One region of the Janthinobacterium sp. GMG1 genome, then DNA from elsewhere that is predicted to be linked to it. Evidence: predicted binding sites of a transcription regulator. Region 1 holds the regulator's gene; the other holds the start of a gene.
What was found. Region 1 encodes FliA, which starts transcription of late flagellar genes. Its sites were predicted from a motif close to CTAAAGTTTNNNNNNNNNNNGCCGNTA; they were not measured.
Positions count from the first base shown of each region.

Region 2: the regulator FliA is predicted to act here: its motif matches at 12,885-12,911, upstream of SJI03_RS13055 (DUF5610 domain-containing protein).

Region 1 is NZ_JAXQNT010000001.1:995,379-1,010,612, reverse strand. It holds gene SJI03_RS04575 (translation initiation factor Sui1) at 1-320, opposite strand, end outside; gene motD (flagellar motor protein MotD) at 371-1,147, opposite strand; gene SJI03_RS04565 (flagellar motor protein) at 1,153-1,899, opposite strand; gene SJI03_RS04560 (RNA polymerase sigma factor FliA) at 1,881-2,612, opposite strand; gene SJI03_RS04555 (MinD/ParA family ATP-binding protein) at 2,658-3,521, opposite strand; gene flhF (flagellar biosynthesis protein FlhF) at 3,514-4,842, opposite strand; gene flhA (flagellar biosynthesis protein FlhA) at 5,182-7,278, opposite strand; gene flhB (flagellar biosynthesis protein FlhB) at 7,275-8,468, opposite strand; gene SJI03_RS04535 (fumarylacetoacetate hydrolase family protein) at 8,608-9,606, opposite strand; gene SJI03_RS04530 (16S rRNA pseudouridine(516) synthase) at 9,820-10,530, opposite strand; gene SJI03_RS04525 (hypothetical protein) at 10,787-11,170, shown strand; gene SJI03_RS04520 (S49 family peptidase) at 11,541-12,542, opposite strand; gene SJI03_RS04515 (Rieske (2Fe-2S) protein) at 12,582-12,959, opposite strand; gene SJI03_RS04510 (HAD-IA family hydrolase) at 12,956-13,615, opposite strand; gene SJI03_RS04505 (RluA family pseudouridine synthase) at 13,705-14,700, opposite strand.
Region 2 is NZ_JAXQNT010000004.1:263,639-278,872, forward strand. It holds gene SJI03_RS12990 (MFS transporter) at 1-1,128, opposite strand, end outside; gene SJI03_RS12995 (LLM class flavin-dependent oxidoreductase) at 1,445-2,455, opposite strand; gene SJI03_RS13000 (dipeptidase) at 2,670-4,175, shown strand; gene SJI03_RS13005 (peptidase M24) at 4,370-5,497, shown strand; gene SJI03_RS13010 (hypothetical protein) at 5,539-6,021, opposite strand; gene SJI03_RS13015 (hypothetical protein) at 6,243-6,521, shown strand; gene SJI03_RS13020 (VanZ family protein) at 6,541-6,966, opposite strand; gene SJI03_RS13025 (SDR family oxidoreductase) at 7,515-8,279, opposite strand; gene SJI03_RS13030 (TPM domain-containing protein) at 8,366-8,887, opposite strand; gene SJI03_RS13035 (TPM domain-containing protein) at 8,887-9,723, opposite strand; gene SJI03_RS13040 (LemA family protein) at 9,725-10,339, opposite strand; gene pyrF (orotidine-5'-phosphate decarboxylase) at 10,496-11,320, shown strand; gene sbcB (exodeoxyribonuclease I) at 11,387-12,835, opposite strand; gene SJI03_RS13055 (DUF5610 domain-containing protein) at 12,983-13,612, shown strand; gene SJI03_RS13060 (GGDEF domain-containing protein) at 13,614-14,579, opposite strand; gene SJI03_RS13065 (HPF/RaiA family ribosome-associated protein) at 14,839-15,216, opposite strand.

The DNA of each region.
Region 1 (15,234 bases):
GCGGCCAGGATGGTGTCCACATGGTCGCCCTGCACTTCGATCACGCCATCCTTGACCGTGCCGCCCGAACCGCACTGCGTGCGCAACTGCTTGCCCAGCAGGGCCAGCGCAATGGCGTCCAGCGCCAAGCCTTTTACCACGGTGACGCTCTTGCCGCCGCGGCCCTTGGTCTGGCGCGACACGCGCACCACGCCGTCTCCGGAGGGCGCCGCCTTGGCTTGCGCCTTGCACGCGCATTGCGCCAGCGGCTGTCGGCAGGCGGGACACATACGGCCCGTTTCGGTGGAATAGACGAGACCGCCCAGGGAGCTGCTTTTCATGAGGAAGAGATAAAAAGAGAGAAGGCCGCGATTGTACCAAGCGGCGGCGTTCAATTGGCTGGTGCCACCGGCGCCGTCGGCACTTCCGTCACCGTTTCGGGGATGCCCGACAAAATCGTCACGGCGACCCGGCGGTTACGCGCGCGCCCTTCCGCCGTTTCGTTGGGCGCCACGGGAATATTGTCGGCGTGGCCCACGGCCGTCAGGCGCGAAGCCTTGACGCCGCTGGCGATGAACAGGCGCACCACGGCGCTGGCGCGCGCGGCCGACAATTCCCAGTTCGAGGCAAAATTGGAATTGCTGATCGGCTGCACGTCCGTATGCCCTTCCACCTGCACGTCGTGCGTGTCGTCCTTGAGCAGCACGGCCACGGCGCGCAAGGCCTGGTCCGACTCCGTCGTCAGCCGCGCCGCGCCCGGGTCGAACAGCACGCTGGCATTGATTTCCACGCTCACGCCGCGGCTCGTCTGCGTGACGCGCACCTTGCCCTCCTTCACCAGCGGCGCCAGGGTCGACGTCAGGTCCTGCGCCAGGCGCGTCATGTGTTCGCGTTCGCGGCGGATGGCTTCCGTGCGGCGTTTCAGGGCGGGGTTCGGCAGCGGGATGGCCTGTGGCGCTTCCATGATGATGGGCGGCGCGCCCTTTTCCAGGCTGAAGGCCTGGCCGATGGCGTTCTGGAAGACGCGGTATTTACCTTCGTTGACTTGCGAAATCGCATACATCACGACGAAAAAGGCGAACAGCAGGGTGATGAAGTCGGCGTACGAGATCAGCCAGCGGTCCTGGTTGTCCGGTTCCTCGTCATACTTCCTGCGCGCGCGCCGCATCATGGTCAATGCTCGTGCAAGAGGCTGGACACGCGCTCTTCGATGATGCGCGTATGGTCGCCCGTGGCGATGTCGTACAGCACGGCGGCCGTGATTTCGTACTGCAGCACCCGGCGCGAAACAATGGCCTTGAGTTTATTCGCCACCGGCAGGAACAGCAGGTTGGCCAGGCCCACGCCATAAATCGTCGAGACAAACGCCACGGCGATGCCGCTGCCCAGCTTGCTCGGGTCGGTGAGGTTTTCCATGACGTGGATCAAGCCCAGCACGGCGCCCAGGATGCCGATGGTGGGCGAATAGCCGGCCGCCGATTCCCACACCTTGACGGCCTGGCGCTCGGCCATTTCGTAGGCGGAGATTTCCACGTCGAGCAGCTGGCGCAGCTTGTCGGGCGCGATGCCGTCGACGATCATGCGCAAACCCTTGGCGTTGAAGCGGTCGGCCGTGTTTTCCATCAGGCGCTCCAGCGCCAGCGGGCCGTCGCGGCGCGCCGTCAGACTCCATTGCCCGATGTCGCGCGCCAGCGCGGCGCGCGTGTCGGACGGCGGCAGGAAGACCCAGCGCAACATTTCCAGGCCGCGCACAAAAGTGCGCAGCCGCGTTTGCAGCAGCACGGCGCCGAAGGTGCCGACGATGACGATGGCAAAGGCGGCCGGCTGCAGCAGGGAGGCCATCTTGCCGCCTTCCAGTGCCTGGCCGACCAACAGGCCCGCCAGCGCCAGCGCCAGCCCGATTACGCTGGACCAGTCCACGCCAGCTCCCTCAAGGTTGCGCGCAGGCGCGCGACGGCCTGGGTATGCAGCTGCGAGACGCGCGATTCCGACACGCCCATCACCGCGCCGATCTCCTTCAGGTTCAGCTCTTCTTCGTAGTACAGGCCCATGAGTATTTTCTCGCGTGGCGGCAGCGCGTCGATGGCATCGATCACGGATTGCCGGAAATCGGTATCGAGCAGGGAACGCAAGGGGTCGCTGTCCTCGTCCACGCAATGGCGGTCGAGGAAGCTGTCATTGCCGTCCGGGTCATGAAAGTCTTCGTAGTACACAAGCTGGTGGCCGCCGCCGTCACCCAGCATTTCCTGGTAGTCGGCCAGCGACATTTTCAGCAGTTTCGCCACTTCCGACTCCGTCGGCGGGTGGCCGAGGCGCTGCTGCAAGGTGCTCATCGCCTCTTCGATCTTGCGCATGTTCTGACGCATGCTGCGCGGCAGCCAGTCGCTGGTGCGCAATTCGTCGAGCATGGCGCCGCGGATGCGCAGCACGGCATACGTCTCGAACTGCGCGCCATGCGTCTCTTCATAGCGGCTGATGGCATCGAGCAGGCCGATCATGCCGGCCTGGATCAGGTCATCGACCTCGACCGAAGGCGGCAATTTCGCCTTCATATGGTGCGCCAGACGCTTCACCAGCGGAATGTGCTCCGTCAGCAAATAGTCCTTGTTCGATTTCCCTTTGACCGTGTACATAGGCTGCTTATTGTTTTCTCATCTTATCTGGTGCTACGGTTGGCTTCAGGCGCTGAACTGGTGTGGGCTCCCCGTCTGGTACAAGGTGCCGCCAAGTACCGGCGCCGCCGAACGGGCCAGCCGCTCGGCCAGTCCGCGAAACGCCACCGACGCGCCCGCCAGCGGAAACGCATCGACCACGCTGCGGCCCAGGCGCGCCGCGCGGTGCAGATACTCATCGGCAGGCACCGAACCCATCGAGGTCAGCTTCACGGCCAGATAGCGGCTCGCCGCCTGCGCCATATTATCGTATACCACTTTTGCTTCGGATTCGGAAGCGCCGGTGACGAGAATGCCGAAGGGACGGCGTCCCAGTTCCTGGCTCAGGCGCTTGATCAGGCAGTACGCCGCCTTGATCGAGGTGGCGCTGGTGGACACTTGCACGACGATATCGGACGAAGCCATCAGCGGCACGGGGAAACAGGCGCCCTCGTCAGCCACGACGCCGTCGACCAGCACGATGCCGCTCTGGCGCGCCAGCACGTCGAAAGTCTTGCCCAGGCGGCGCAGTTCGTCCTCGCCCGCATAGTCCATGCTGTCCATCAAATGGTTGCGCGCGCCAAGGCTGGCCACGCCGAAGCCTTGCGGCACCTGGTGGATGACCTGGTTCAAGCCGCACTGCTGGCGCGCCACGTCGCGCAGGCTGGCGCCGTGCGCCAGGCCCAGGCGCGCAGCCACGCCATCGCTGCCGCCGCTGGCGTCGAGCAGCAGCACGTCATTGCCGCCGTAGACGAGCGAAGCGCCCAGGTTGACCAGCATGGCGCCCTTGTCGTCCTGCGGCGTGGCCGAGAGGAACGTCATGACGCGCGGCTGCGGGCCGGCCAGCATGCGGCGCAAGCCTTCGGCCTGGTCGAAATCGAAATTAGCCAAGGTGCACCCCGCGCGCTTCATTGTTGCGGGCGGCCGCCTGCGCCATCAGCAGCGGCAGTTCGGCATCGGAAAACTGCGTGGCCGCCGAATCGCGCTTGAGCTTGAAGGCGCGGTCGATCAGGTAGCCGCGGTCGGCAAGGTACAGGTCTTCCGGCACGCGCTGGCCGTTCGACACATAAAACAGGTTCAGCTTCTGGCGGATCACCACGTCGAGCACGTTGCCGATCGAGGCCGCTTCATCGAGCTTGGTCATGATGCAGCCGGCCAGGCCGCTGCCCTGGTAGGCGCGCACCACTTCGTTCAACGTTTCCTGCGTCGCCGTGGAATTGAGGCACAACAAACGTTTCACGTCGGCGCCGGCGCCCGACAGCATGGCCACCTGTTCCGTCACCATCTGGTCGCGCTGGCTCACGCCCACCGTATCGATCAGCACCGTGTGCTTGTTCTTCAATTCCTTCAGGGCGATGCGCAAGTCCGCCTCGTCCTTCACCGAATGCACCATCACGCCGAGGATCTTGCCGTAGATGCGCAGCTGTTCGTGCGCGCCGATACGATAGGCATCCGTGGTGATCAGGGCCAGCTTTTCCGGGCCGTGGCGCATCACGCAGCGGGCCGCCAGCTTGGCCGTGCTGGTGGTCTTGCCGACACCGGTCGGGCCGACCAGCGCAAACACGCCGCCCTGCTCCAGCATGGCGTCTTCATTGGCCACAGTATTCAGGTTGCGGCTCAGGACGGTCTTGATCCAGCGCATGCTTTGCGCGCCATCGAGGCCGGCCGGCAACTTGTCGATCAGGTAGCGCGCCAGGCTGGCCGAAAAACCGGCGGCCAGCATTTCGCGCAGCACGACGGCTTTTTGCGGCTCGCGCTGCTGCGTCGAACCCCACGAGATTTCCGCCAGCTGAGTTTCCATCATGCCGCGCATGGCGCGGATTTCATTCATCATGCCGCTCATCTCGGCGGCGGCGTTCTCTTTGACGTGCGCCAGCGCGCTGGCCATCATCTGCTGCATGCGGGCCATGTCCACTGGCTCGGAGGCAGCCTGGCGCGGCGCGGCAGGACGTGGCGCGGCCGGGCGCTGGGCCGGGGCGGCAGGACGCTGCGGCGTGGCGAACTGGGTCTGCAACTGGGGACGGGGCTGGGCCATTTCGGAGGCGGCCGGCGGCGACGCCAGCGAAGCGGCATCGTCATTGGCCAGCGCGAGGATTTCCACCACGCCATCGGCCTGGCGGTTCGACAGGATCACGGCGTCGGGGCCCAGCGCTTCGCGCACCTTGCGCAGCGCATCGCGCGACGAGGCGCCCGTAAATTTCTTCACATTCATGACCGGCCTCCCAAGGCGGGGGTGGCGCAATATTGGCTGAACTGTGTGACCATCGTCGACTCCTGTTGCTTGAGTGCTGTCTTCCACATGGACACAGATCACCCGGACAGTTTCCATTATTAGCGATGCTTACAGGAAATGATCGAAGGAACAGGACGGGAAAGTACCCGTTATTCAGTTTGCCGAGAGGAAATTGATGTTTATTTGACCAAAAGCAACTGCTGGGGTCAGCCCCCCCCACTGACGCTAACGAAATCTGGGGCCAGACCCCCTCGCACGTTGGCGATAACCTTCGTGTTGGAGGTGTTGAGGGTCTGACCCCGGCATTAACTCTGTCAACTACTGCGCGCCCACCAGGGCCGTGACGCGGATCGTCTTGGTTTCCGGCACTTCCGCATGCGACAGCACTTTGAGCTGCGGCAAGGCGCGGCGCAGGAAGCGCGACAGCAGGGCGCGCAGCGGCGCCGGCACCAGCAGCACCGGCGTCAGGCCCAGCGCTTCCTGTTGCTGGGCAGCCAGGCCCGCCTGGTGCGCGATGGTGTCGGCCAGGCCCGGCTCGATGCCGGCGCCATCGCCGCCATTGCCCATCGCTTGCATCAGCAGCCGCTCCAGGCGGCTGTCCAGGGTCATCACGGACAGTTCGGCCGAGCCGGGGAACAATTGCTGCACGATGGCGCGGCCCAGGGCCACGCGCACCAGCGCCGTCAGTTCATTCGGGTCTTGCGTGCTGACCGTATGCTCGGCCAGGGTTTCGATGATGCTGCGCATGTCGCGGATGTGCACGCCCTCGGCCAGCAGGTTCTGCAGCACCTTTTGCAAGGTCGACAGCGACAGCATCTTCGGCACCAGATCTTCCACCAGGCGCGGGGCATCCTTGCCCAGGTGGTCGAGCAGCGACTGCACTTCCGCGCGGCCCAGCAGCTCGGAAGCGTGCGAGGTGATCAGGTGATTCAGGTGCGTGGCCACCACGGTGCCCGCATCGACCACCGTGTAGCCCATCGATTGGGCCTGGTCGCGCAAGCTGGCGTCGATCCAGGTGGCGGGCAAGCCGAAGGCGGGGTCGTTGGTGGCCACGCCCGGCAAGGTGCCGCTGGCCATGCCGGGGTTGATCGCCAGGAACTGGCCGTTGAACGCTTCGCCCACGCCCACTTCCACGCCCTTGAGGGTGATGCGGTAGGCGGACGGTTTCAATTCCAGGTTGTCGCGGATATGCACGGGCGGCGCCAGGAAGCCCACTTCCTGGGCAAATTTCTTGCGGATGCCCTTGATGCGTTTGAGCAATTCGCCGCCCTGCGTCTTGTCGACCAGGGGAATCAAACGGTAGCCCACTTCCAGGCCCAGGGTATCGACGGGCATGATGTCTTGCCAGCTGGCTTCTTCCTGCTCGGGCGCCACGGTTGCCTGCGGCACTTCGGCCGGCTTTTCGGCCGCCTCTTTTTCCTGCGTGCGTTTTTTGCTGATCAGATAGGCGGAACCGGCCAGCAGCGACGCCAGCAGGATGAAGACCATGTTCGGCATGCCGGGAATCAAGCCCATGCCGCCGATGATGCCGGCGGTAATATATAGCACTTGCGGTTTCGCAAACAATTGCCCTACCAGCTGGGTGCCGATGTCCTGTTCGCTGGCCACGCGCGAGACGACGATACCGGCCGCCGTGGAAATGATCAGCGAAGGAATCTGCGCCACCAGGCCGTCACCGATGGCCAGCAGGGTGTAGTTCTTGAGCGCATCGGCAAAGCCCATGTCGTGCTGCAGCAAGCCCACCAGCAAGCCGCCGACGATATTGATGACGGTGACCATGATGCCGGCGATGGCATCGCCGCGCACGTATTTGCTGGCACCGTCCATGGCGCCATAGAATTCCGCTTCCTGCGCCACTTCCGTGCGGCGGCGGCGCGCTTCGTCTTCGCCGATCAGGCCGGCGTTCAGGTCGGCATCGATGGCCATCTGTTTACCGGGCATCGCGTCCAGCGCGAAGCGGGCGCCCACCTCGGCGATACGGCCCGCGCCCTTGGTCACGACGGTAAAGTTGATGATCGTCAAAATAATGAAAACCACGATACCGACCGTGTAGTTGCCGCCGATCAAGAAGTGACCGAACGCTTCAATCACTTTACCGGCCGCGTCGGCGCCCGTATGGCCTTCCGTCAGCACCACGCGCGTGGACGCCACGTTCAGCGACAGGCGCAGCATGGTCGACACGAGCAAAATGGTCGGGAACGCCATGAAGTCGAGCGGCTTGACCGTGTACAGCGCCGTCAGCAGCACGATGATGGACAGCGCGATATTAAAACTGAAGAAGATGTCGAGGATGAAGGCCGGCAGCGGCAGCACCATCATCGCCAGCAGCATGATGATGATGATAGGCGCGGCGATGCCCTTGCTGGCGTTGCCACCCATTCCACTGAGCCAGGCTGGCATTCTCAGGCCGTTCATGGTGTACTTCCTTTATTCTTGTCTGCTGCGCCAGTTGCGGGCGGTGTCTGTGATGCGGGATTCTGCGGGTCGAGCTCGGGCGGCACGTCGAGTTTCTTCGGCTTGTCGGGACGCTCGCCCTGGCCCTTGCCATAGCTGCGCAGCTGGAACACATAGGCCAGCACTTCGGCCACGGCGCCATACAGCGCTTCGGGAATCTCGTCGCCGATGTCCGTATGCTTGTACAGCGCGCGCGCCAGGGCCGGCGCTTCCAGGATGGCGACCTTGTGCTCGCCGGCCAGTTCGCGGATCTTAGCCGCCACCTCGTCGATGCCCTTGGCCACCACCTGCGGCGCGCCGCGCGAATTCTCGCCATATTTCAAGGCCACCGCGTAGTGGGTAGGATTGGTCACCACCACGTCGGCCGTCGGTACATCGGCCATCATGCGGCGGCGCGACATTTCATGCTGCATCTGGCGTATCTTCGCCTTGATCTGCGGATTGCCGTCCGATTCTTTCGACTCTTGCTTGACTTCCTGCAAGGACATTTTCATCTTGTTGGCGTAATGCCACATCTGGTATGGACCGTCGATGGCGGCGATCAGGCCCAGCGCGCCGACGATCAGCAAAAAGGCCGTGATCAGCAGGCTGATCAGATGAGCCGAGCCGGCGCGCAGGGATTCCACCGACAAGCCCAGCACGGCATCCTTTTGATGCTGCATCACCATCCAGGCGACGACGCCGACGACGAGGGTCTTGGCGATGGCCTTGAGCAATTCCACCAGCGCATTCTTCGAAAACATATTGCCCAGGCCGCGAATCGGGTTGAGCTTGCCAAAATTGGGGGTGAACGCCTTGGAACTGAACAGCCAGCCGCCCACCAGCACGGGCGAGGCCAGGGCCACGAGCATGATGGCCAGCGCGTACGGCAGGCAAGTGAGCAAGACGGAGCCCACGTCGTAGCCGATGCGCAACATCATCGCGTCGGGATTGAGTATCTGCTCGCGGTCCAGGGTCAGGCCGGAAACCATGACAGCCGTCAGCCGCCGCACGATGGCGTCGCCGGCAAACCACAGGCAGCAGCCGGACGCCATCAACACAGTGAACGTTGCCACTTCACGCGATCGCGGAACGTCGCCTTCCTCACGCGCCTGCTCGAGGCGCTTCGGTGACGCGGCTTCGGTCTTTTCTGCGTCGCTGTCTTCCGACATCAATCAACTCCGGTGAAGTCCTGCAGCCTGGCTAGGCGCAATACGGACTGGGCATGGAGCATTATCGAGTCAAGTGCCTGCTTGCCATCGGCGGAACAGGGGGGCAAATCCCCTGCATTTCCTTTACTCTCAAGTAACCTTAGCGGGACTTCCTCGCTTCCGCCTGCTTCACGGTCTGCTCGATGGCGCCAAACAAGGATTTACCGTCATCACCGAGCATTTCCAGCCGGACCACATCACCAAACAACAGGAATGGCGTGCTGGCGATGCCATCGGCGATCATCTCCTGGTTACGTCGCTCAACGATGCTGGAAAATCCCTTCTTGACTTCTTTGTTGGCGACCCCGCCCGCGCTGACCACGCTGCCGGCGCGCGCGTTGCGCGTCTGGCACAGATGGGCGAGCAATTGCGGATAATTGAAGGCCATGTCGGCGCCCGCGTGGGGCTGACCCGTCAACTTGCCGTTCAGGCTGCAGCGCAGGGCGTAATGCACCTTGCCGCCGCGCCAGGCGTCGCCCAGCTCGTCCGGCGTGATGGCCACAGGCGAGCAGGCCATGGCCGGTTTCGCCTGCAGGAAGCCGTAGCCACTGGCTTGCTCGTCGGGCGCCAGGTTGCGCAAGGTGATGTCGTTGACCAGCATCAACAGCTTGATATTCAGGTGCGCCTGGTCGGGCGTGGAACCCATGGCCACGTCGTCCGTGATGGCGGCGATGCCTGCCTCGTAATCGATGCCCCACTGCTCGTGCGCCAGGGTGATGTCGTCATGGGCGCCGAGGAAATCGTCGCTGGCGCCCTGATACAGCCGTGGCGCCTCGCGCAAGTTGGCGGGCACATCAACGCCAGCAGCCTTGCAGGCGCGCTCGATCTGCTGCAGATAGGACGCACCGGCCACGCGCAAGCTGCTGCGCGGCAAGGGCGCCATGCAGTTGGCCGGGTCGAACTCGAAGGCGCGATGGCCGCGGCCGCTATTGATGGTCTGGTACAGCAAATCGAGCTGGGGCGCGATGAAACTCCAGTCATCGAGCGCCTTTTGCAGGGTCGGGGCGATGCCATCGGCCAGGTGGGCCGTTTTCAGGTCGCGCGAGACGACAGCCAGCTGGCCGTCGCGCGTGCCATCCTTCAGGGTTGCTAATTTCATGTACGGAAAACTTCGTCAAATGCAGGCAATGGAAACTAAAGACGCAAAAAAGCCGGCAAATACCGACATTTAGCGATCAAGAAGAGAGGTGCAACACCAGACAAAACCGTAGCGAGCGGCAGTGATTTGTGGCCGAGAAGCGCAGCCGTGCTAAAGCACGGTGAGCATCGCAGGCTGCAAAGCACGACGCGCAGTAGGTTTGGCCTGGTGTTATTACGCCAGCAACGCGATCTGCTCGGGTGTCAGATAGCACCACTCGCCTTCGGCGATGCCCAGCGATTCCAGGGTCAGGCTGCCGATGGCGGAACGGTGCAGCGCGCTGCAATGGTTGCCGGCGGCGGCCAGCATGCGCTTGACCTGGTGGTATTTGCCTTGCTCGAGCACAATTTCCAGCTGGTGCTCGCCGCGCTTGACGCAGACGAGGGCCGCCAGCGGGGCCGGTTCGTCGTGCAATTGCACACCAGCCAGCAACAGGGCCACCAGTTCATCCGTCACAGGCTCTTGCGTGGTGGCCTGGTAAATCTTGGGAACGTGGCGCTTCGGCGACGATTGTGCATGGATAAACGGGCCATCGTCAGACATCAGCAGCATGCCGGTCGTATCGTGGTCAAGCCGGCCGACGGGCTGGACTTCGCGCCAGGTGAATTGTTCCGGTAGCAAGGTCAATACGCCAGGATGATGGCTGGGCTTGCGCGAGCATTCGAAGTTGGCGGGCTTGTTCAGCGCCAGGTACAGGTGCGTGCGGACCACCCACTCTTCTTCGAACACGTGCAGCACCAGGCCTTCGGTCTCGACGGTGGTGCGGTAATTGGTCTGGGTGACGCCATCGATGACGACATCGCCATCCTCGATGAGGGAACGACAATATTTACGGGTGCCAAAACCCTGCGATTGCAGGATGCGGTCTAGGGATAATTTACTCATGGGCGTGACTTTACCAGAAGCGGCTGGCAGCGTGAAGCGGCGGCAACTGGCGTCCGCGCGGCGGTCCAGGCAGCGCGAAACCATGCTGCACGCAGAAATACCAAAAAGTACAAGGTGAGAATTGGCGAGAAATGGTTGATTCTTTTGAGAAATATCAAGCGCTCGGAATATCGCGTTGATAGACTGAAACTTCGTTAGGAATCCGCCTAACGAGCTTTAGGAATAATAACCAGGCAACGACCCACAAGGACATTGTATGAAGCATACCGATACCATCGCCTTACAAGGCAGCATCGCCGACATGCGCCACCGCATCGCTGCGGAACAGGCGGCCATGCACAAAGTCAGACTCGGCGTGGCGCGCTGGAGCAACGCTCCTGCGCCGCAGGATGCGGACGCGCCGCCATCGCCAGCCAGTCAGACGCACTGGCATGCCGAGGCGCAATGTCAATTCATGTGCTGGCTGGAACTGGGCGGCTTTGCGCACGCCGATGCGGAAACCGACACCACGAGCGCGCCTGCCATGGCGGACATGCCGCCCGACACCAGCGCCATTGCCAGCGACGGCGCCAGCATGAGCATCAATGCGGCGGCGGCCAGGCAGCCCTTGCCCTCGCACTGCAACGGCTGCGCCGTCTGAGTTCGCCCCATCCGACCAGCCATGCCCCGCCCTCGCATGCCTGCCTTGCCAGCACGCCCCGACACAACAGCCGGCGACACCGGCCCATCCGGCACACACAAAAGGGAACGGCGGCATTGCGCCGCCGTTCCCAAGCCCCATCGGGACTTTAGTGAGGAATGTAAATTCACTCAAAACCACATCTGCGATGCGGCGAGTAGTTCCAAGACTTGCCAATCAAGTTAGTACTGACAACATAGTTGATATATCGCCCCTCCTTGAAAAGAACTACGCTTTCACTATAGCCCAAGCAGCCCCATTTTCAAGTCAATTTACCACCTTATTGAAAATCATTCTCGACTGGCTTGTCTGCCAGCCAAGAGTGATGTTCTCAGCGCAACGCCGGTTGTGACTGCTGCGCGGCTGCCTTCATGGCGCCCGCGCCCATGGCGGCGCCAAACTTCTTCAGCACCCGTTCCGGCAAGCCTTCATGCTGCGTGTAGTCGACGATGTCTTCCGCCTTGACGACGTCGCGCGCCACGCTGTCGACCGTGCCGAAATCGTCGGCCAGACCCATTTCCACGGCTTTCGCGCCCGTCCAGTACAGGCCCGAGAAGGTATCGGCCGTTTCCTTCAGACGCTTGCCCCGTCCCGCGCGCACGACGTCGATGAATTGCTGGTGGATTTCATTGAGCATGCCTTGCGCATACGCCTTGTGTTTTTCCGTCAGGGGGCTGAACGGGTCCATGAAGCCCTTGTTCTCGCCTGCCGTCAGCAAACGGCGCTCGACGCCGACCTTTTCCATCACGCCCGTAAAGCCGAAGCCATCCATCAGCACGCCGATGGAGCCGACCACGCTGGCCTTGTTGACGTAGATGCGGTCGGCGGCGGCCGCGATGTAATAGCCGCCCGAGGCGCACATTTCATCGACCACCACATACAAAGGCTTGTCGGGATAGCCCTTGCGCAGGCGCTGCATCTCGTCGACGATCATGCCGGCCTGCACGGGACTGCCGCCCGGACTATTAATATGCAGCACCACGGCCACGGAGCCGGCATCGGAAAACGCCTTGTCCAGCGCGGGGATGACGACGGCGGCCGAGCCGCTGCCTTCGGACTCGATGGCGCCGCTGATGTCGATCAGGGCCGTGTGGCGACCCAGGGTTTCGCTGTCGTCGGCCGTGTTGTAGTCATAAAACACCCACAGGGCGAACAGCACGATCAGCAGGCTGAAGACCTTGAAAAAGATGCTCCAGCGGCGGTGCGCACGTTGCTCTTGCAAAGTGGCAAATACCAGCTTTTCCAGCACGTCGCGCTCCCAGTGTCCCGCAGGGGCGCCGTGGCCGGCGGCTGGCGCGCTGCTGTCCAGCTTGTCATTCGTGTTATCGCTCATGGTTCACTTTGCTTAAATTACAGAAAGCCTGCCCCGGCCTCAGGCCGGCAGTGGCTGGACATACTCGTCGGGTTGCCAGTACAGCTGGCCATCGCGCTCGGCCACGGCGATCGGACGCAAGCGCCCGCCCTTGCAGGGGCCGCCCGCGCACAGGCCGCTTTCCGGCACATAGATGGCGCCATGCGTCGAACACATCAGGTACAAGCCGCTGGACTCGAAAAACTCGCCTTCCGCCCAGTCCAGCTCGATCGGCACGTGGGCGCAGCGGTTCAGGTAGCCATACGCCTTGCCGCCATGGCGCACGACAAAGCCCGTGGTCGCTTCGCCACCGGCCGAGACGGGAAAGCGCACGCCCTTGCCGCCATCGGCCACGGCGTCGGCGGCGCAAATGAATACATCGACAACATCGTTCATCATGCGTGCTCGCTCAGCCATTGATGCAGCTCCGCCACCGTGGCGGCCGAATACAGGGGATTGCAGGCTTGCAACTGCTCCACGGGATGCGCTCCATACTCTACGGCAATACTGGCCGCACCTGCATTGCTTGCCATCAATAAATCATGACTGGTGTCGCCAATCATCACGGTGCGGCGCATATCCTGGCCCAGTTCACGCGTCAGTTCCTGCAGCATGGCCGGATGGGGCTTGGAAAAGGTTTCGTCAGCGCAACGCGTCGCATCGAACAGCGACAGCAGCTTGACGGCATTCAAGGAGCGGTTCAGGCCAACGCGGCTCTTGCCCGTGGCGACGGCAAGAAAGTACGCCTGCTGCGACAGATCCTGCAGCATTTCGTAGACGCCGGGAAACAAGGCCAGCTCATGGTCGCGCGACAGGTAGTGATAGCGGTAGCGTTCCGCCATGCGAGCATGGTATTTCGGCTCCACGTCGGGCATCACCAGCTGCATGGCTTCCTGCAAGCCCAGGCCGATCACGTGCGAAGCGAGCAACTCGGTGGGAATTGGCAAGCCCAGGTCTTTGGCCGACGCCTGGATGCACTTGACGATGGTCGAGGTACTGTCTATCAGGGTACCGTCCCAATCGAAGACGATCAGATCAAATTGCTTTCTTGCCATGTTTCCCGACGGCATAGCCGTCGGCTCCTTGAGAATGAATGATGGCGACTGACTACCTTGTGGGTAGTGTCACGCGCACGCGTCGAATTTTATCGTGCGGCAACGGCCAATGGTTTGCCCAAGCTTACCAAGAAACGCTCGCATTCGGCAGCCAGCGGCGCGTTCAGGGTCATCGTCTTGCCCGTCTCCGGATGCGTAAACGTGATCTGGTGCGCGTGCAGGAACATGCGCTTCAGGGCGCCGCGCGTGCTGTCGGCTTTCAACAGGGCACGGTTGAGGGCAAAGTCGCCATATTTATCGTCGCCGGCGATGGGGAACCCGGACGAAGACAGGTGCACGCGGATCTGGTGCGTGCGTCCCGTCTTCAATTCCGCTTCCAGCAAGGCGAAGTTGTGATATTTATGCAACAGTGAAAACACCGTGTGCGACGCCAGTCCATCGGCTTGCACGGCCACCCGGCGCTCGCCTTCCGCCGTCGTATATTTATGCAATGGCAACTTGATATGCTGGCGCGCATTCTTCCAGTCGCCGGCCACCAGCACCAGGTAGCGCTTGTCCGTGACGCCGTCGCGCATCTGTTCATGCAAGTTCGTCAACGCCGTGCGTTTCTTTGCCAGCAACAGCAAGCCGGACGTGTCGCGGTCCAGGCGGTGCACCAGTTCCAGGAACTTGGCGTCGGGGCGCGAAGCGCGCAATTGCTCGATCACGCCGAAGGACACGCCCGAGCCGCCATGCACGGCCACGCCGGCCGGCTTGTCGATGACGAGCAGCTGCGCATCTTCGAAGATGATCTTGAATTCGGCGGCCGGCGCGCCCGTGGGCGCCTTTTCGGCCACGCGCACGGGTGGAATGCGCACCACGTCGCCGGCGGCGAGACGGTACAGCTGATCGATACGGCCTTTATTAACCCGCACTTCTCCCGATCGCAAGATCCGGTAGATGTGGCTTTTAGGCACTCCCTTGCACACTCTTAATAAGTAGTTGTCGATGCGCTGGCCTGCTTCTTCCTCGGCGATCGTTACGAATTGGGCTTGCGGCTGAACCGGGGGTGTTGAAGGGGGAACAACATCATTTTGACTCTTCATTTACTATGTCTTCCCAGAAATCTCTCTAAGTCCTTCATTTTGAATATATAATTGTTTTTGCTGCGGCCCTGGCTGCTGCGAGTGTAAGAATAAAAGCACATTTTACACAGGGGCGTCTCCACCGGCCTCGCCAAATTGCAAATTCGGTGGAAAAAAATGTATATGCACCATCCCTGCGCGAATCAAGGTTGCACCGTAGTTGTAATCGGATAACGCGTGGAGATGCTGAAGTGAGTGTGGGATTATAAGGATAAGTACCCGTTAGCGCGACTTATCGAGTCGGGCTCGCGGGTTGATGAAGTTGATAACGCTTGCCGTTTTCGCCAAACCCCGTATGTGGCCAAATACTGAGGGTTGTCGATGATAGGCTGAGGCCAAGCCTCGCCATCGCGATCCCTGTAATGAGCCGGCTAACGATTTTGGCTCTGAATTTGCTGACCACTTGCATTCTCTGTCCCCGATGCAGTTCATTCTCATCCGGGTTGTTTCAGATGAGTTGCAAGTGTCCTGTGCACTCGGCATGACGATCGACCT
Region 2 (15,234 bases), on a different contig from region 1:
GCACAGGGCGGGCCAGCCGCCGGCGGCAAAGCTGGCGCTGGCCAGGGCCGAGCCAGCAGAGGCGCCGATGAAGCCGCCCGCGATAAAGACCGTGGTGACCCTTGCCCGCGCATGCGGCGCCAGTTTATAGATGATCGACTGGTGCGTTACTTGCAAGCCCATCACGCCCATGTCCAGCAGGACGATGCCGATCAATAGCAGTACCAGCGAATGGGCGCCAAAGCCGATCAAGGCCCAGCCCGCGATCGAGGCGACGGCCAGCAGCCAGGTGGCCTGGCGCGCATAGCCGCGGTCGGCCATGCGGCCCGCCGTATTCGCTGCAAACGCGCCCGTGGCGCCGGCCAGGCCGAACAGGCCGATCTGCATTTCCGAATAGTGATACGGCGCGCCGCTGAGCAAGAAGGTCAGGCCCGTCCAGAACACGCTGAAGGTGCCCAGGCCCAGGCCCGAGAACAGGGCGCGCTGGCGCAGCAACGGTTCCTGGCGGATGATGTCGGCCAAGGAAGCCAACAGCTTGCCGTATTGCAGCTTGCCGCGTGGCGCTTCGTTTGGCAGGATGCGGCGCAGCATGACGAGCAGGGCCGCGACGACGATGGCGGCCAGCACGTAGACGCTGCGCCAGCCGCCGCTGATCTGCGACACCGTGCCGGACACGGTACGCGCCAGCAAGATACCCAACAACAAGCCCGTCATGACGGTGCCCACCATGCGGCCCCGGCTGTGATCCGGCGCATATGAAGCCACCATGGCCGTGACAACCATTAATGCGCTGGATGTGATCCCCATCAAGACGCTGGCGATGGCAAAGACGATAATATTCTGGCTGGTAGCGGCCAGCAGCAGGGCGCCGATCTTGGCGATCAGCATCCACGTCAGCAACTGGCGGCGGTTCAGCACATCGCTGAGCGGCACCAGAAACACGATGCCCAGCACATAGCCGATCTGCGTGGCCGTGACCAGGTAGCCGGCTTGCGGCACGCTGACGCCAAACGAGGCGGCCAGCATGGAAGTGAGCGGTTGCACATAGTAGAGGCTGGCGACGAGCACGCCGGCGGACAGGGCAAACAGCAGGATGCGGGTCGACGTCAGCAGGGCGCCGGCGTCGATATTGGATGGTGCAGATTTCATGCGATGCAACTTTCTTGGAATGACGCTTTTGGATGAGCATGATAGCGGGGCTGCGCTTTTCTTGCCGGGCAGGGCCGATTTTGCGGCGGGGTGGAAGGAAACCCTGCAGGCAAAAACGCCAGGCAAAAAAATCCCGGCGATCGTTGCCGACGGCCGGGAAAAGGGTATAAGGAGATATACCGAGTGAGGAAGTTAAAACGTGTTCTAAACTTACTGCGCGTCGTTAGTCTCGGCCTGCGATGCTCACTGCCTCGGTGGCCCCGTGCATCCGCACAGCTCCGCGTCTCGTCCACAACTCACTTCCGCTCGCGACAGTTTAGAAAACGTTTTTATGACCGCGTGCCAGCTCCGCATGCACCTGCGCCGTGATTTCATACGAGCGCAGCCGGTGCTGGTGGTCGAAGATCTGCGACGTGATCATCAGTTCGTCGGCGCCCGTTTCGGCAATGAAGGCAGCCATTTTTGCCTTGACGGTGTCCGGCGCACCGATGGCCGTGCAGGACAGGACGGAATCGAGCATGGCGCGTTCCTGCGGACCCAGTTGCTCCAGGTAACCGGGCACGGGCGGCTGCAAACGCGACGGGCGACCCGTGCGCAGGTTGACGAACGCTTGCTGCATCGACGTGGCGCGCAAGTGCGCTTCCCCATCCGTGTCGGCGGCAAAGACGTTAAAGCCCAGCATCACATACGGTTTCTCCAATTGTTTCGAAGGCTTGAAGTGTTCGCGGTAATAGGCCACGGCTTGCATCATCATTTGCGGCGCGAAGTGCGAGGCAAACGCATACGGCAAACCCAGGTGGGCGGCCAGCTGGGCGCCGAACAGGCTGGATCCGAGTATCCACACGGGCACTTTCGCGCCCTTGCCGGGCACGGCCAGCACGCGCTGGCGCGGCTCGTCGGACATATAGTCGATCAATTCCAGCACGTCTTGCGGGAACTGTTCCGCATCGGACTGCAGGTCACGGCGCAGGGCGCGCGCCGTCGTCTGGTCGGAGCCGGGCGCGCGGCCCAGGCCCAGGTCGATGCGGCCCGGATGCAGCGCTTCCAGGGTGCCGAACTGTTCCGCGATGACGAGCGGCGAGTGGTTCGGCAGCATCACGCCGCCGGCCCCCACACGGATGGTTTTCGTACCGGCCGCCACATGGGCGATGACGACGGCCGTGGCGGCGCTGGCGATGCCCGGCATGCCGTGGTGTTCGGCCAGCCAGTAGCGGTTAAAGCCCCAGCGTTCGCCGTGCTGCGCCAGGTCGAGCGTGTTCTTGAACGACTGGCTGGCATCGCTGCCTTCGGCGATGGGGGCCAGGTCGAGTATGGAAAATGGAATCATGGTAGCGATATCGGGACGTGGTGGAAAATCACAATGGACGATTTGTCTATCCCCTGACGACAACAGGGTCGGCCTTGGAAACGGCAGGGATGACAGGCTGTGCACATGATAATGCGAATCGGGAATTTGCGTACTGATCGGTAAAAAACTCGTATCGATTGGAAATCGGTGCGGGCGATGCTAGAGTTGGCCTCCCTACTTTATGCGTCCCGCCATGTTCAAGAAACCCGTCCTGCTGACCCTGATTGGCCTGCTGCTGCAGCCCTCCGTTCACGCTGCGCCCGTCAGCCTGCAGGCGCAGGAGACGGCCCGCTACGCGCTGGCCACCTACCCCGAACCGCTGATCGCCAGCCTGGCAAAGATGGTCAGCTACAACACGGTGGCCGACCCGGCCGTGCCGTTTGCCGACAATCCCCAGCACACGGGTTTCAAGCGCTACCTGGCGGCCGAGGCGCAGCGCCTGGGCTTCGACTTCCAGGATCATGGCCACGTGCTGATCATCGGCATGGGCAGTGGCAGCGAACGGGTGGGCGTGATCACGCATGGCGACGTGCAGCCCGTGAACCCCGCCAAATGGGCCCGTTCGCCATTCGAGCTGGACCGCACCAGCGAACCTGGAAAATTGCTGGGACGGGGCACGGAAGACGACAAGGGGCCGATTGCCACGGCCCTGTACGCGATGAAAGCCATCCAGGATCAAAAGGTGCCGCTGAGCAAGCGCATCGAGTTGTACGTCTACATGGCCGAGGAATCGGACTGGGAACCGCTGAAACAGTTCCTGAAAAACCATACGCCGCCGCAAGTGAACATCACCATCGATGCGGAATACCCGGTGGTGACGGCCGAGAAGGGCTATGGTTCCATCAAGCTGACCTTGCCGCCGCGCACAGCCTTGCCGGCCGATGGCGGCCCCGTGCTGACGAGGCTGACGGGCGGCTTTTTCGGCAGTCAGATTCCGGAAGACGCCCAAGCCGTCATTGAGCGCGCGCCGGCCGCACTGGAAGCGGCCATCCGCGCCCGCGCGCAGCAGCAACAGGGCATGCGCTACACGTATGCGCGCGATGGCGGCACCTTGACGGTGACGGCGCTGGGCGTGTCGGCCCACTCGTCGAAACCGGAAGACGGCGTCAACGCCATCAGCATGCTGGCCGACGCGCTGGCCGTGCGGCCGTGGCAGGGCACGCAGGCGGCTGACATGCTGTCATTCCTGAATGAACTGGTGGGTACTGGAATCTACGGCGAACGCTTTGGCCAGATCGCTTACCGCGACGGCTTCATGGGGCCGATGACGGTAGCGCCGACGGTACTGAAACAGAACGGCGGCGCGCTGGAACTGAATATCAATGTGCGCCGTCCGCAAGGCAAGACGGCGGCCGTGTTGCAGCAGCAGATGACGGCTGCCTTCGACGGCTGGAAGGCGCGGCGCCACGTGCCGGCTACCCTGCAGGTGCAGATCGGCGAGCCGTGGCTGCAGACGGCGGCGCCGCAGATTCCCACCTTGCTGTCCGTCTTCGAACACTACACGGGCGTCATCAATCCGCAGCCGGTCGCCATCGGCGGCGGCACCAATTCGCGCCTGTTCCCGAATGCCGTCAGTTTCGGTCCGGCCATGCCGCACACCGTGTACACGGGGCATTCCGAACACGAGTTCATCACGGAAAAGCAGCTGCTGTTGAACTTGCAGATGTACACGGCCGTGCTGATCGAGCTGGCGAAATAGCGGCTTGTAAAAATGGACGGAAGTCATAGACTGCAAGCCTGAGACGAAGCCGGGCACTGAACTTTTTATGCGCGCGCCAGTCTTATGTTTCCATGTAGGAAGGGAGCAGCTATGCATGAACAAGACGAGGCCCGGCTGGCGCCAGGCAGGGCAGGCGGGGTAGCGCCGCGCCGGATTCCGCACGAGGGGAAGACATGAACTGGCCGCTGGAACTGGAAGTGGCGCACAAGCTGGCGCAGATGCGGGGCTGGCTGGAACAGGAGCGGGCGGGCGCCGTGCGTCTGCGCGGCGTGGACTGGTTTGCGTGGGCCACGGCGGGCGCGTCGAACAGCCACTACCATACGACCGAGTGCGGCTGCGCGGAAGTGCTGGTGACGCGCGACGCCGCCTACATCTTGACGGACGAAGCCGAAGCCATGCGCATGCGCGAGGAAGAAGTGCGCGGGCCATGGACGTGGCAGGTGTCGCCCTGGATGCAGCCGCAGCTGTATGAATTGCGCGAGCATTTCGTGCGGCATGTGGCCGGCGGCGCGCCTGTCCTGTCGGACCGGCCCGGCTTGCACGAACGCAGCCTGCCCGTGGCCCTGCGTGAAGAGCGTCTGGTGCTGCTGGAATCGGAGCAGTTGCGCTACCGGCAGGTGGGGCAGCTGGCAGCCAGCGCGGCTGCGGATGCGCTGCGCCAGGCCCGCCCCGACTGGAGCGAGCTGGAACTGGCTGCCGCGTGCGCGCGCGCGCTCTGGTTGCGGGGCTTGCAGGCCGTGCACGTGCTGGTCAGCGGGGCGGAGCGCCAACAGCGCTATCGGCGCGCACCGCCAGCGCAGGCGGTGCTGGGCACGCAAGCCGTACTGGCCCTGTGCGGACGGCGTTTCGGCCTGTGCGCCAGCCTCAGCCGTCAACGGCGCTTCGGCCCGGCGCAGCATCGTGCCGATGGCGCGGCGTTGGTCATGGACGATGCCGATGCGGCCATGCTGGCGCTGGAAGCGGTGGCGCTCGACGCTTGCGAAACGGGCCATGCGCTGAGCATGGTATATCACGCGCTCGACAGCGCCTACGCGTATGCAGGCCAGCCCGATACGGTGCGCACCAGCCGGCAGGGTGGCATCCATGGCTACCTGGCACCCGAAGTGGCGGCCGGCGCGCACACGGAAATCATCCTCAAGCGGGGCATGGCGCTGGCCTTCCACCCCAGCCTGCCCGGCAGCACGGTGGAAGACACGTTTCTGCTCGACGGCAGCCAACTGCACAACCTGACGCACGACCCGGCCTGGCCTTCGGCCGTGGTGCAGGGGCGCCGCCGGCCGCTAACCCTGGCGCTGGCCTGATGCGGTCAGTTGCGACCAGCCTCGGCCAGTGTCGGTAAATATCAATAGCGCTGCAGTACGCCTTTTTGTACGCTGACCCGGTCGCCGATCTGGAAGGCGGGCTGGGTGTTTTGCACAAAGGTGCGCGTCGTGCCGTCGTCCAGGCGCAAGGTGACGCGGTACAGCAGGTTGCCCGCCGCCCCCGAGGTGCTGCCGGCGGTGCCCGACGTGCCCGCCTGCATGTCGCCACTGCCTTGGTCCATGCTGCGCGGCACGGTTACGATCGATTGCACCGTGGCTGAACTGATGTTCATGGTGGACTGGCTCAGTTCGCTGCTCACGTCGCTGCTCATGTCGTTGCTGGTATCGGCGGCTGTACTGGCCGTGCTGCTGGCCGGCACGCTGCTTTGCGGCGTCGTGCCGGCCGGCGCGGCATAGGTTTCGCCGCTATTGCTGCGCGCCAGGCTGGTTTGGTCCGTGGAATGGCAAGCTGCCAGCAAGGCGCATGTCAGGCCGGTCAGCAGCAGGGTTGTTTTCGATCTCATCTTGGTCTCCTCATGGTCGCACACTCAGGATCGGCACCCGCGGTGATTGCGGATAGCGGCGATTGCTGCATGTAAGAGCATGGCGGAACAGGGATGTTCGGCGGCCATCGTTGCCGATTGAGCTAGATCAAGTGTCCAATTGCCGTGCTTGGTATAAAAGATGCTGGCAATTACCACTTCGTGCGGCTGCACGTTTCCTCACTGTTGAATCGGGAGAAAAAATGTCATCTGGCCCTACAGCAAAACTGATCGATGAGTTGGTGCTGGCCATCGGCGGCACTGCGCGCGATGCCCGTGCGCGCCATGTGCTGGCCCAGGCCTTGCACGGCCTGGTGCGGCTGGCGCGCTCGGAACAGTTGCTGGACATGCAGCGCGACGCGGCACGCGCCATGGGGGCCGGCAGCCGGCGCGAAACGCGCGCCCTGATGCGGCGCCTGGGCAAGCGCAGCCAGGGGCAGTTGCGGCTGGCATTGCAGGATGGCGAAGCGGATCGCGCCTGACGCGCGCGCCATCCCCCGTTCAGGCTTCGGGCAGCGGCGCGTCCTTGACCAGGGCGGCGGCGACCATTTTCGGCCAGAGGAAATACAGTGGCAGGCAGACCGCCGCGGCGGCCGTGATATCGACGACCCAATCGCTGACGGCGCCACGGCGGTAAGGCAGGAAACTCTGGATGAATTCGTCCAGCGCACCCATGGCCGCCACCATCAGCACCGACAGCAGCGCGCGGCGCGCCATGCTGCCTTTCGTGCCGCTGAACAGGATCAGGGCCAGCACGCCATAGCCGACGGAATGCAGCACGCCGCCCGACGCATATTGACCCACGTCCGCGCGCACGCCGGGAATGTCGCCGATCAGGATCACCAGAGCATAGAGCACCAGCGCCGTGCGGTAGCGCAGGCGTTCGTAGCGGTCGGCAAAACACAGTTCGGGCAAGGGTGCAGGCATGAGGCGTCAGGACAGGTGGAAAGGCCGTCACAATATCATGGGCAGGGCGGGCCACCGTGTTTTTGCGCAAGAGCTTGCCGTACAGGCAAAAAAAGGCCCGCGGGGACGCGGGCCAAAAACCCAAATGAAATGGGTCAAGAGTTGAGAGTTGCTCGGTACTCACCGTGTCGCGCGCCTTGCGGGCGCCCGCCACGGTCATGAAAGGGGAGTGGTGTGCCATCGCGGCACACCTGTCTGTAGTCAGGCATATCGGTTGCCTGTACAGCAGATGAAGCAAGTATAGGGGGCGAAGATGACGTGCTGATGACACGCCGCAACATTTTTTTGCGGCAGGCAGAAGGAGCGGGAAGATTGTGCATCATGGCAAGAATAGCCATGTTTCAGCAGTGACAGCGAAAAAAAAGCCCGCTGGTGAAAGCGGGCTTAAAACTATTTTCTTGGAGGAGAATAGTGGAGACAGGTGCATTATGCTGCGTCGCACGATATGTGTCTAATGGTCTTTTCAGATAACCATTATTATTTTTTGATATAACTATCTGCGTCTGTCTTCATTCCTTCACGGCCACCGTGTAATTGAGCGCCATGCGCCCGCCGTCGACATAGATGGTCTGGCCCGTCATGTAGGTGGCGTCGTCGCTGGCCAGGAAGGCGGCGATGCCGGCCACTTCCTCCGGCTCGCCGCAGCGGCCCAGCGGCGTGCGCGACAATATCGTGTGGCGCGCTTCCGGGCTCGACAGCACTGCCTGCTTGGCCAGTTCCGTCAGGATGGTGCCGGGACCGATGCCGTTCACGCGCACGCCATGCGGTGCCAGGTTCAAGGCCATGACCTTGGTCAGCTGATTGATGGCGCCCTTCGACACCACGTACGGCACCTGGTTAGGGATCGCCAGTTCCGCATTCACGCTGGACATATTGATGATGCAGCCGCTGTTGCGCTTGACCATCTCGCGCGCCACGGCCTGGCCGCACAGGAACATCGATTTCAGGTTGATGCGCATGACCCGGTCGAAATCGTCTTCGCAGACGTCGAGGAAATCGGCCGCGTGCGTGACGCCCGCATTGTTGACGAGAATATCGATGTGGCCGAACTGGGCCAGGGTTTCCTTCAGCATGGCGTCCACGTCCGCCTTCTGGCTGACGTCGGCGCAAAAGAAGCGCGCCTGCGGGCCGAGGGCGGCGGCCGCCTGCGCGCCTTCTTCCTTGATGTCGACCAGCATCACTTGCGCCCCTTCGGCGATCAGGCGGGTGGCGCAAGCCAGGCCGATGCCCTGCGTGGCGCCCGTCACGATGGCGGTTTTATGGATCAGTTTCATGTGTGCTCCTCGGCGGTAATAGGGGCCGCGCTGCCCAGGTCACCGGCCCGCGCGGCAATGGGCAGATTTTAATCCCTGGGCAGGAATCAGAGGAGGATCGGTTCGTTCGGCAACTGGTTGCCGCGCGTGCCGTTGGCGGGGAAGTGGCTCTGCAGCAAGGTATTCAGCTGCTGCAAGGCATCAAGCGTACTGTCGTGGTAATTGCCATCCTTGAACCCTTTCGTCATGGTGCGGCATACGGCTTGCCACTGCTCCGGCGTGACGCGCCGGCCCACGTTGCGGTCGGCGACGATATCGACCTGATGTTCGGCCAGGTTGATGTAGATCAGCACGCCTACGTTGTCTTCCGTATCCCACACGCCATACTGGGCGAACAGTTCGCGCGCCCGCTCGCGGTTGCTCACGCCCTGGTAAGCCATGCCCGGCGTCAGGGCCGCTTCGACGATCAGGCGCACTTCCGCCTGGTGCATCGCTTCACCGTCGGCAATCGCCGTCTCGATGGCTTTCAAGGTGCGCTCTGGAAACGCCTGGCGCGCCGTCGCCGGCGTGCCCCGCAAATGTTTCAAGGCCCGTCCGCAGCGTTGTCCGAATGTCAGTTGTTTCGTCATTACCAATCTCCCGAGGCGCCGCCGCCGTCAAAGCCGCCGCCGCCGCCACCGAAACCACCGCCGCCACCGCCACCGCCAAAACCACCGCCGCCACCGAAGCCTCCTCCGCCACCGCGGTTGTTCAGCGCCTGGCTGAGGATGCTGCCCAGCACGACGCCGGTGGCGCCGCTGGACCAGTTGCTGCCGCGCTGCAGCCGCGTGGGGCCGCCGCGCGAGCGGAACAGGGTCAGCACGACGAGGAAGCCGAAGAACAGCAGCGGCAGCCAGAAGGTCATGCCGCCCGCTTCCACGGTGGCTGGCGCCTTCTGCTGTGCCGGAGCGGGGAATTGCTCCTGGTTCAGCAAAGTGGCAATCGACCCCACGCCGGCCACCAGGCCGCCGTAATAGTCATTCTGCTTGAAATGGGGAGCGATCACGTCTTGCAGGATGCGTTTCGATTGCGCATCCGTCAGCACGCCCTGCACGCCACGGCCCGCTTCGATGCGCAGGCGGCGCAGGGACGAGGGATTGTCCTTCGCCACCATCAGCAGCACGCCGTCATCGACGCCCTTGCGGCCCAGCTTCCAGGCATCCGTCACGCGGATGCTGTATTGCTCGATGGCTTCCGGTTCCGTGCTCTTGACCAGCAGCACGGCGATCTGGCTGCCCGTCTTGGCTTCGTAATCGGCCAGCACGCCTTCCAGCGCCGCTTTCTGCTTGGCGTCCAGCATGCCGGCGTTGTCCGTCACGCGCGCGGCCAGCGGCGGCACGGGTTGCAAGCCCTGTGCGCCGGCTGGCGCCATCGTCCACAGCAGCAGCGCCGTCGCCAGCGCCGCGAGGTAGGACCAGGCTTTCATCTTATTTGCCAAAGTTGACGCTCGGTGCGGTCGAGATGGCTTTTTCATTTTCCACCGTGAACGATGGCTTGACCTTGTAGCCGAAGACCATGGCTGTCAGGTTGTTCGGGAAGCTGCGCGCATGCACGTTGTAATCCTGCACGGCCACGATGTAACGCTGGCGCGCCACGGTGATGCGGTTTTCCGTGCCTTCCAGTTGCGACTGCAGGTCGCGGAAGCTGGTGTCGGCTTTCAGGTCCGGGTATTTCTCGGACACCACCATCAGGCGCGACAGGGCCGACGACAGCTGGCCCTGCACTTGCTGGAATTTTTCGAACGCGGCCGGGTCGTTCAGCACTTCGGGCGTGATCTGGAAACTGGTGGCGGCGGCGCGCGCCTTGGTCACCGCTTCCAGGGTTTCGCGCTCGTGCGTGGCATAGCCCTTCACGGTGTTCACCAGGTTGGGGATCAGGTCGGCGCGGCGCTGGTACTGGTTGACCACTTCGCCCCAGGCGGCCTTGGTGGCTTCGTCCTTGCTCTGGAAGTCGTTGTAGCCGCAGCCCGTCAGGATGCCGGCCAGGACGGTGACGCTCAAGGCCAGGCGCAGCCATTTGGTGAATTGATTGGTGATTTGCATGATGGGTTCCGTGCGAGTAAGGGAGGTGAGGCAAATATACCTGAAACGGCCCGCCATGTCGGTTTAATAAGCGTTGGCCGCCACCACCGGCTGACTTGATAGGGCCGCGCCGCGTTACAATACGGGGTTTGCAACTGAATATAGAGAAGGTGTGCCGTGAATTTCATCAATAAATTATCCGCCGCATGGACGGCCAATAATTCCCTGCTGTGCGTGGGCCTGGACCCCGACCTGGCGAAACTGCCGGCCGAACTGCGCGATTTGCCTGATGGAATCACCACCTTTTGCACGCGCATCATCGATGCCACGGCCGACCTGGCTTGCGCCTTCAAGCCGCAGATCGCGTATTTTGGCGCGCTGGGTGCGGAAAAGCAGCTGGAAGACATCTGCCGCTACGTGCGCGAAAACTATCCGCACATCCCGCTGATCCTCGACGCGAAACGGGGCGACATCGGCGCGACGGCCACGCAATATGCGCGCGAAGCGTTCGAGCGCTACGGCGCCGACGCCGTCACCGTGAACCCGTACATGGGCGAGGATTCGCTCGACCCCTACCTGGCATGGCAAGACCGCGGCGTGATCATCCTGTGCCGCACCTCGAACCCGGGCGGCTCCGACCTGCAATTCCTCGATACGGACGGCGTGCCCCTGTACCAGCGCGTGGCGCGCCTGGTGGCCGAGAAATGGAACAAGAATGGCCAGTGCGCGCTCGTCGTCGGCGCCACCTTCCCTGAAGAGCTGGCGCAAGTGCGCGCCATCGTCGGTGACATGCCGCTGCTGGTGCCCGGCATCGGCGCCCAGGGCGGAGATATTGCCGCCACCGTCGGCGCGGGCCAGACGGCGAACGGCATGGGCATGATGATCAGCTCCTCGCGCGCCATCATCTACGCCACGCCGCAGGCTGGCGAAGACTTCGCCGCCGCGGCGCGGCGCGTGGCCATTGAAACGCGCGATGCGATCAATGCGCATCGTTCTGTATAAAACTATCTACAGTTAGCCGCACAGCGCCTAACCAAACCGACGCGCAGTAGGTTTGCTTAGGTGCGACTAATCGCGCTGGGGGGCGACAATCTCCGCGTAATCGTACAGTTCTCCCAGAATTTCCTCTCCCCGCTCATCGACCGATTCCGACAGCACATCGATCTCCGTAAACAGCATTTCGATGGTGCGGGCGCCGGCGTCGCCGTCGAACAGGCGGGCGGCGCGGTGCTGTTCCCAGCGCAGGCTTTCCGCTTCGCTCAGGGTTTGCGGGAAATTGCGGGCGCGGTAGCGGAACAGCAATTCCTGCAGGCGCTCGTCGGCAAACGAGGGGCGGGCCGTGGCCAGCTTGGCCGGTGTGTCGCGGCGCAAGGATTCGAGCAGGCGGCGGTCGTCGTTGCTGACGAAACCATTGTACAAATCCTCATCCACGTCCAGCGCGACATTTGCGCCCGGGCGCTGGAAGACTTCGGCCCAGATGGCATCCATGTTCGGCGCCGTCGCGGCCAGTTGCGCGTTGACCTTCGCCGCGTCCAGATCGATGCCCCATTGCGCGGCCATGGCCGGCGACAAAGTTTTCAGATTGCCGACCAGCATGGGCGATTTGTTCAGGTGTACGCTTTTCACGGGCAGGCGCGTCATGCCTTCCGGCATGGCATCCTTGCGTGTAAATAAACGCGTGCGGATGGTGTCGGCGTCCAGCGCGAACAGTTCGCGCGGGTCGTAGGCGCAATCCCAGACGAGGATCTCGTTTTTATTGCTCGGATGCGTGGCCAGCGGCCAGACGACGCCCAGGCAGCCCCGCTCGGCGGGGAACATGCCCGACACGTGCAGGAAAGGCTGGCGCTCGGCGGCTGCCAGGTGCATGCCCATTTCGCTGGCGACCCTGTCCTTCTTGTGCAGCGCCAGGCAGAATTCGAACAGTTTCGGCTGCTTTTCCTTGATCAGGCGCGCCAGGGCGATGGTGGCGCGCACGTCGGACAGCGCATCATGCGCCGCTTCGTGGGCCAGGCCATTGGCCTTGCTCAAGTGTTCCAGTTTAAAACTGGTCTGGCCATCGTCGCGTTTCGGCCATTGCATGCCTTCCGGGCGCAGCGCGTGCGTCATGCGCACGACGTCGAGGATGTCCCAGCGGCCGCAATGGTTCTTCCATTCGCGCGCATACGGGTCGATCAGGTTGCGCCAGAACAGGAAACGCGTGACTTCATCGTCGAAACGGATGGTGTTGTAGCCCACGCCGATGGTGCCCGGCTCCGAAAAGGCCGCTTCGATGGTGGCGGCGAACTGGTGCTCGGGCACGCCCAGCTGCAGACACTGCTGCGGCGTGATGCCCGTGATCAGGCACGATTGCGGGTCGGGCAGGAAATCATTGGCAGGCTGGCAATACAGCATGATCGGCTCGCCGATCTCGTTGAGGTCCGCATCCGTGCGGATGGCGGCGAACTGGGCCGGGCGGTCGCGGCGCGGCTGGGCGCCAAAGGTTTCGTAGTCGTGCCAAAGAAAGGTCTGGTTAGTCATTGATGGTCGTTGCTTGATTGGTTATCCGGGCCGCTAAAAGCAGCCGCTGCTACAGTTTTCTGAAAACCTGCCGATACTACACGAGAGGATGGTCATCATCGCGTTTTCCGCATGGTGGCATACATTGCCCGTTCAAGGAGGTCTATCGTGTCAATTCCCATCGCCGCAAGCGGCAATTCCAACCCTTCCGTGACTTCCGTCAGTACGGGTGTTGCCGGCAAGGACGATAAAGTCCAGCAAAAGGACGGTATCAACGCTGAAATGAGCGTCAATGACCGCACCAAGCTGCAGTTGAACGCTTCCATCATGCAGGCCTCGCTGAACGTGTCGATCGGTTCCGAGAACGAGCCGCTGGCGCTGCTGTACAAGACGGCCATCACCAACATCAATGAAGCGCTGAAGAGCCAGTACGGCGAGGACGCGATCCAGAATGCGGCTTCGCAGGATAACAGCGCCGAAGCGACGGCGAGCCGCATTGTATCGCTGTCAACGGGTTTTTTTGATGCGTTCAAGAAACAGAATCCCGGCATGGACGACGATACGGCCCTGACCAAGTTCATGGACACCATCAGCGGCGGCATGGAAAAAGGCTTCAAGGAAGCGCGCGACATCCTGGGCGGCTTGAAAGTACTGAATGGCGATATCGCCGGCAATATCGACAAGACGTATGAACTGGTGCAGAAGGGCTACGCCGACTTCATCGCCGCGCACAGCAGCAAGAAGGATGATGCTGCCAAGCCGGATGCAAGCAAGCCGGCCGACAGCAAGGCCGCCTGATCTATAGCATGACCCTGTTGCGGCCCGATGCTTTGGCGCGGTAGAGCGCCGCGTCGGCCGCGGCGATCAGCGCATGGTCGTCCTGTTCGGCCGCTAGGCTGGCCACGCCGAAGGAACCCGTGATGTGTGGCAGCGCGCTGCGCATGTCTGCAAAGATGACGGCGAGTTGCATGCGCTCGCACAGGCGCTCGGCCACCCGCAGGGCCACGTGTTCGTTGGTATCGGGCAAGATCACCATCATTTCCTCGCCACCGTAGCGCACGGCAAAATCCGTGGGCCGCAGGGCCGCGCCCAGCACTTGCGCGGCGATGCGCAGTGCCTGGTCGCCCGCCTGGTGGCCGTGCGTGTCGTTGAAGCGCTTGAAATGGTCGAGGTCGATCATCACCAGCGACAGGGGCGAGCCGCTGGCGTGGGCCGTGACGATCATGTTCGGCAGTAAATCCGTCAGCCAGGCGCGGTTGTACAAGCCCGTCAGGCTGTCGACCATCGACAGCTGGCGGTAGAATTCGCCTAGCTTTTGCCGGCGGCGCAGCAGGGCATTGGCGGCGCGGATGCGGAAGGACAGCAGCCGCAGCAGGTTGCGCGCCAGGCCGTTCGACTGTTCGATCAATTCCCAGACGATGGCCGCGTCGATCACCAGCAAATCGGTTTCTTCCAGGGCGGAAATGGCGGCCAGGTTGCTCGCTTCATCGAGCACCGACTGTTCGCCCACGCTTTCGCCGGGCAAGACCTTGCTGACGGTGCCGTCATCCATGCCCGTGTGGGTGTCGGCGGCCACGGCCAGCGAACCGCGCAGGACGATGTACAGGCTGGCGCCTTGCGTGTCGGAAATAGCTTCGCCCGCTTCGAGGCGCATGACGGGGCAGGGCGCCAGCATGGCGGCCGTCTGGCTATCCGCCCCATCGCGAAATAGCTGTAAATCGCCGATGTTGCAGCCTGAAGCGCCGAAGTTGCCGATCTGTTCCACAATCACACTTTCAAAAAGCCGGCGCGCGAGCAGGGGGCCGGTAGCTTCATGATAGCGTAAAGCAGCCTTGGCTGTAACGGCAAAGGCTTGCTTGAGGTCACTTACTGTGAGAAATACGACAATTATTTCATTGCCGCGTTAATACGCTGGAATGCTTGCGGTTTTGTTATGGATGTTGGCGCGCGCGAAAGGCGGGGCGGATGTGCAAAGGCAGCCTTGAACGGCTGCCTCAGTCTCTGGAAATCCTGCGGGTGGGGAGTTACTCGGCGGTTTCTTCCGCTTCGGCCGTATCGATCACGGCATTCTTGCCGGTGGCATGGCGCTTGCTGTCTTGCAGGCGGCCCAGGGCGCTATCGATGGCGCGTTTCAGTTTATCAGTGGCGCCGGCAACGGATTGATGCACGGTGGCGTTCTGTTCGGTCACTGCGATCGGTTGATAGCCAGCAACGCGTGCTTCCATGACGCAGCGGATATCGTCGGCGCCGCCTTTCGGGCCATTCGTGTCGCTGATGTGGACTTCGATGCGGGTCAGGTTGTCGCGGAAGCGGTTCAGTGCGCTTTCAAGTACGGATTGCACATGTTCGTTCAGTCCAGCGGTGTTGGCGATGGTGCTGTCGGTATGAATATTGATTTGCATATGCTTACTCCTGTCAAT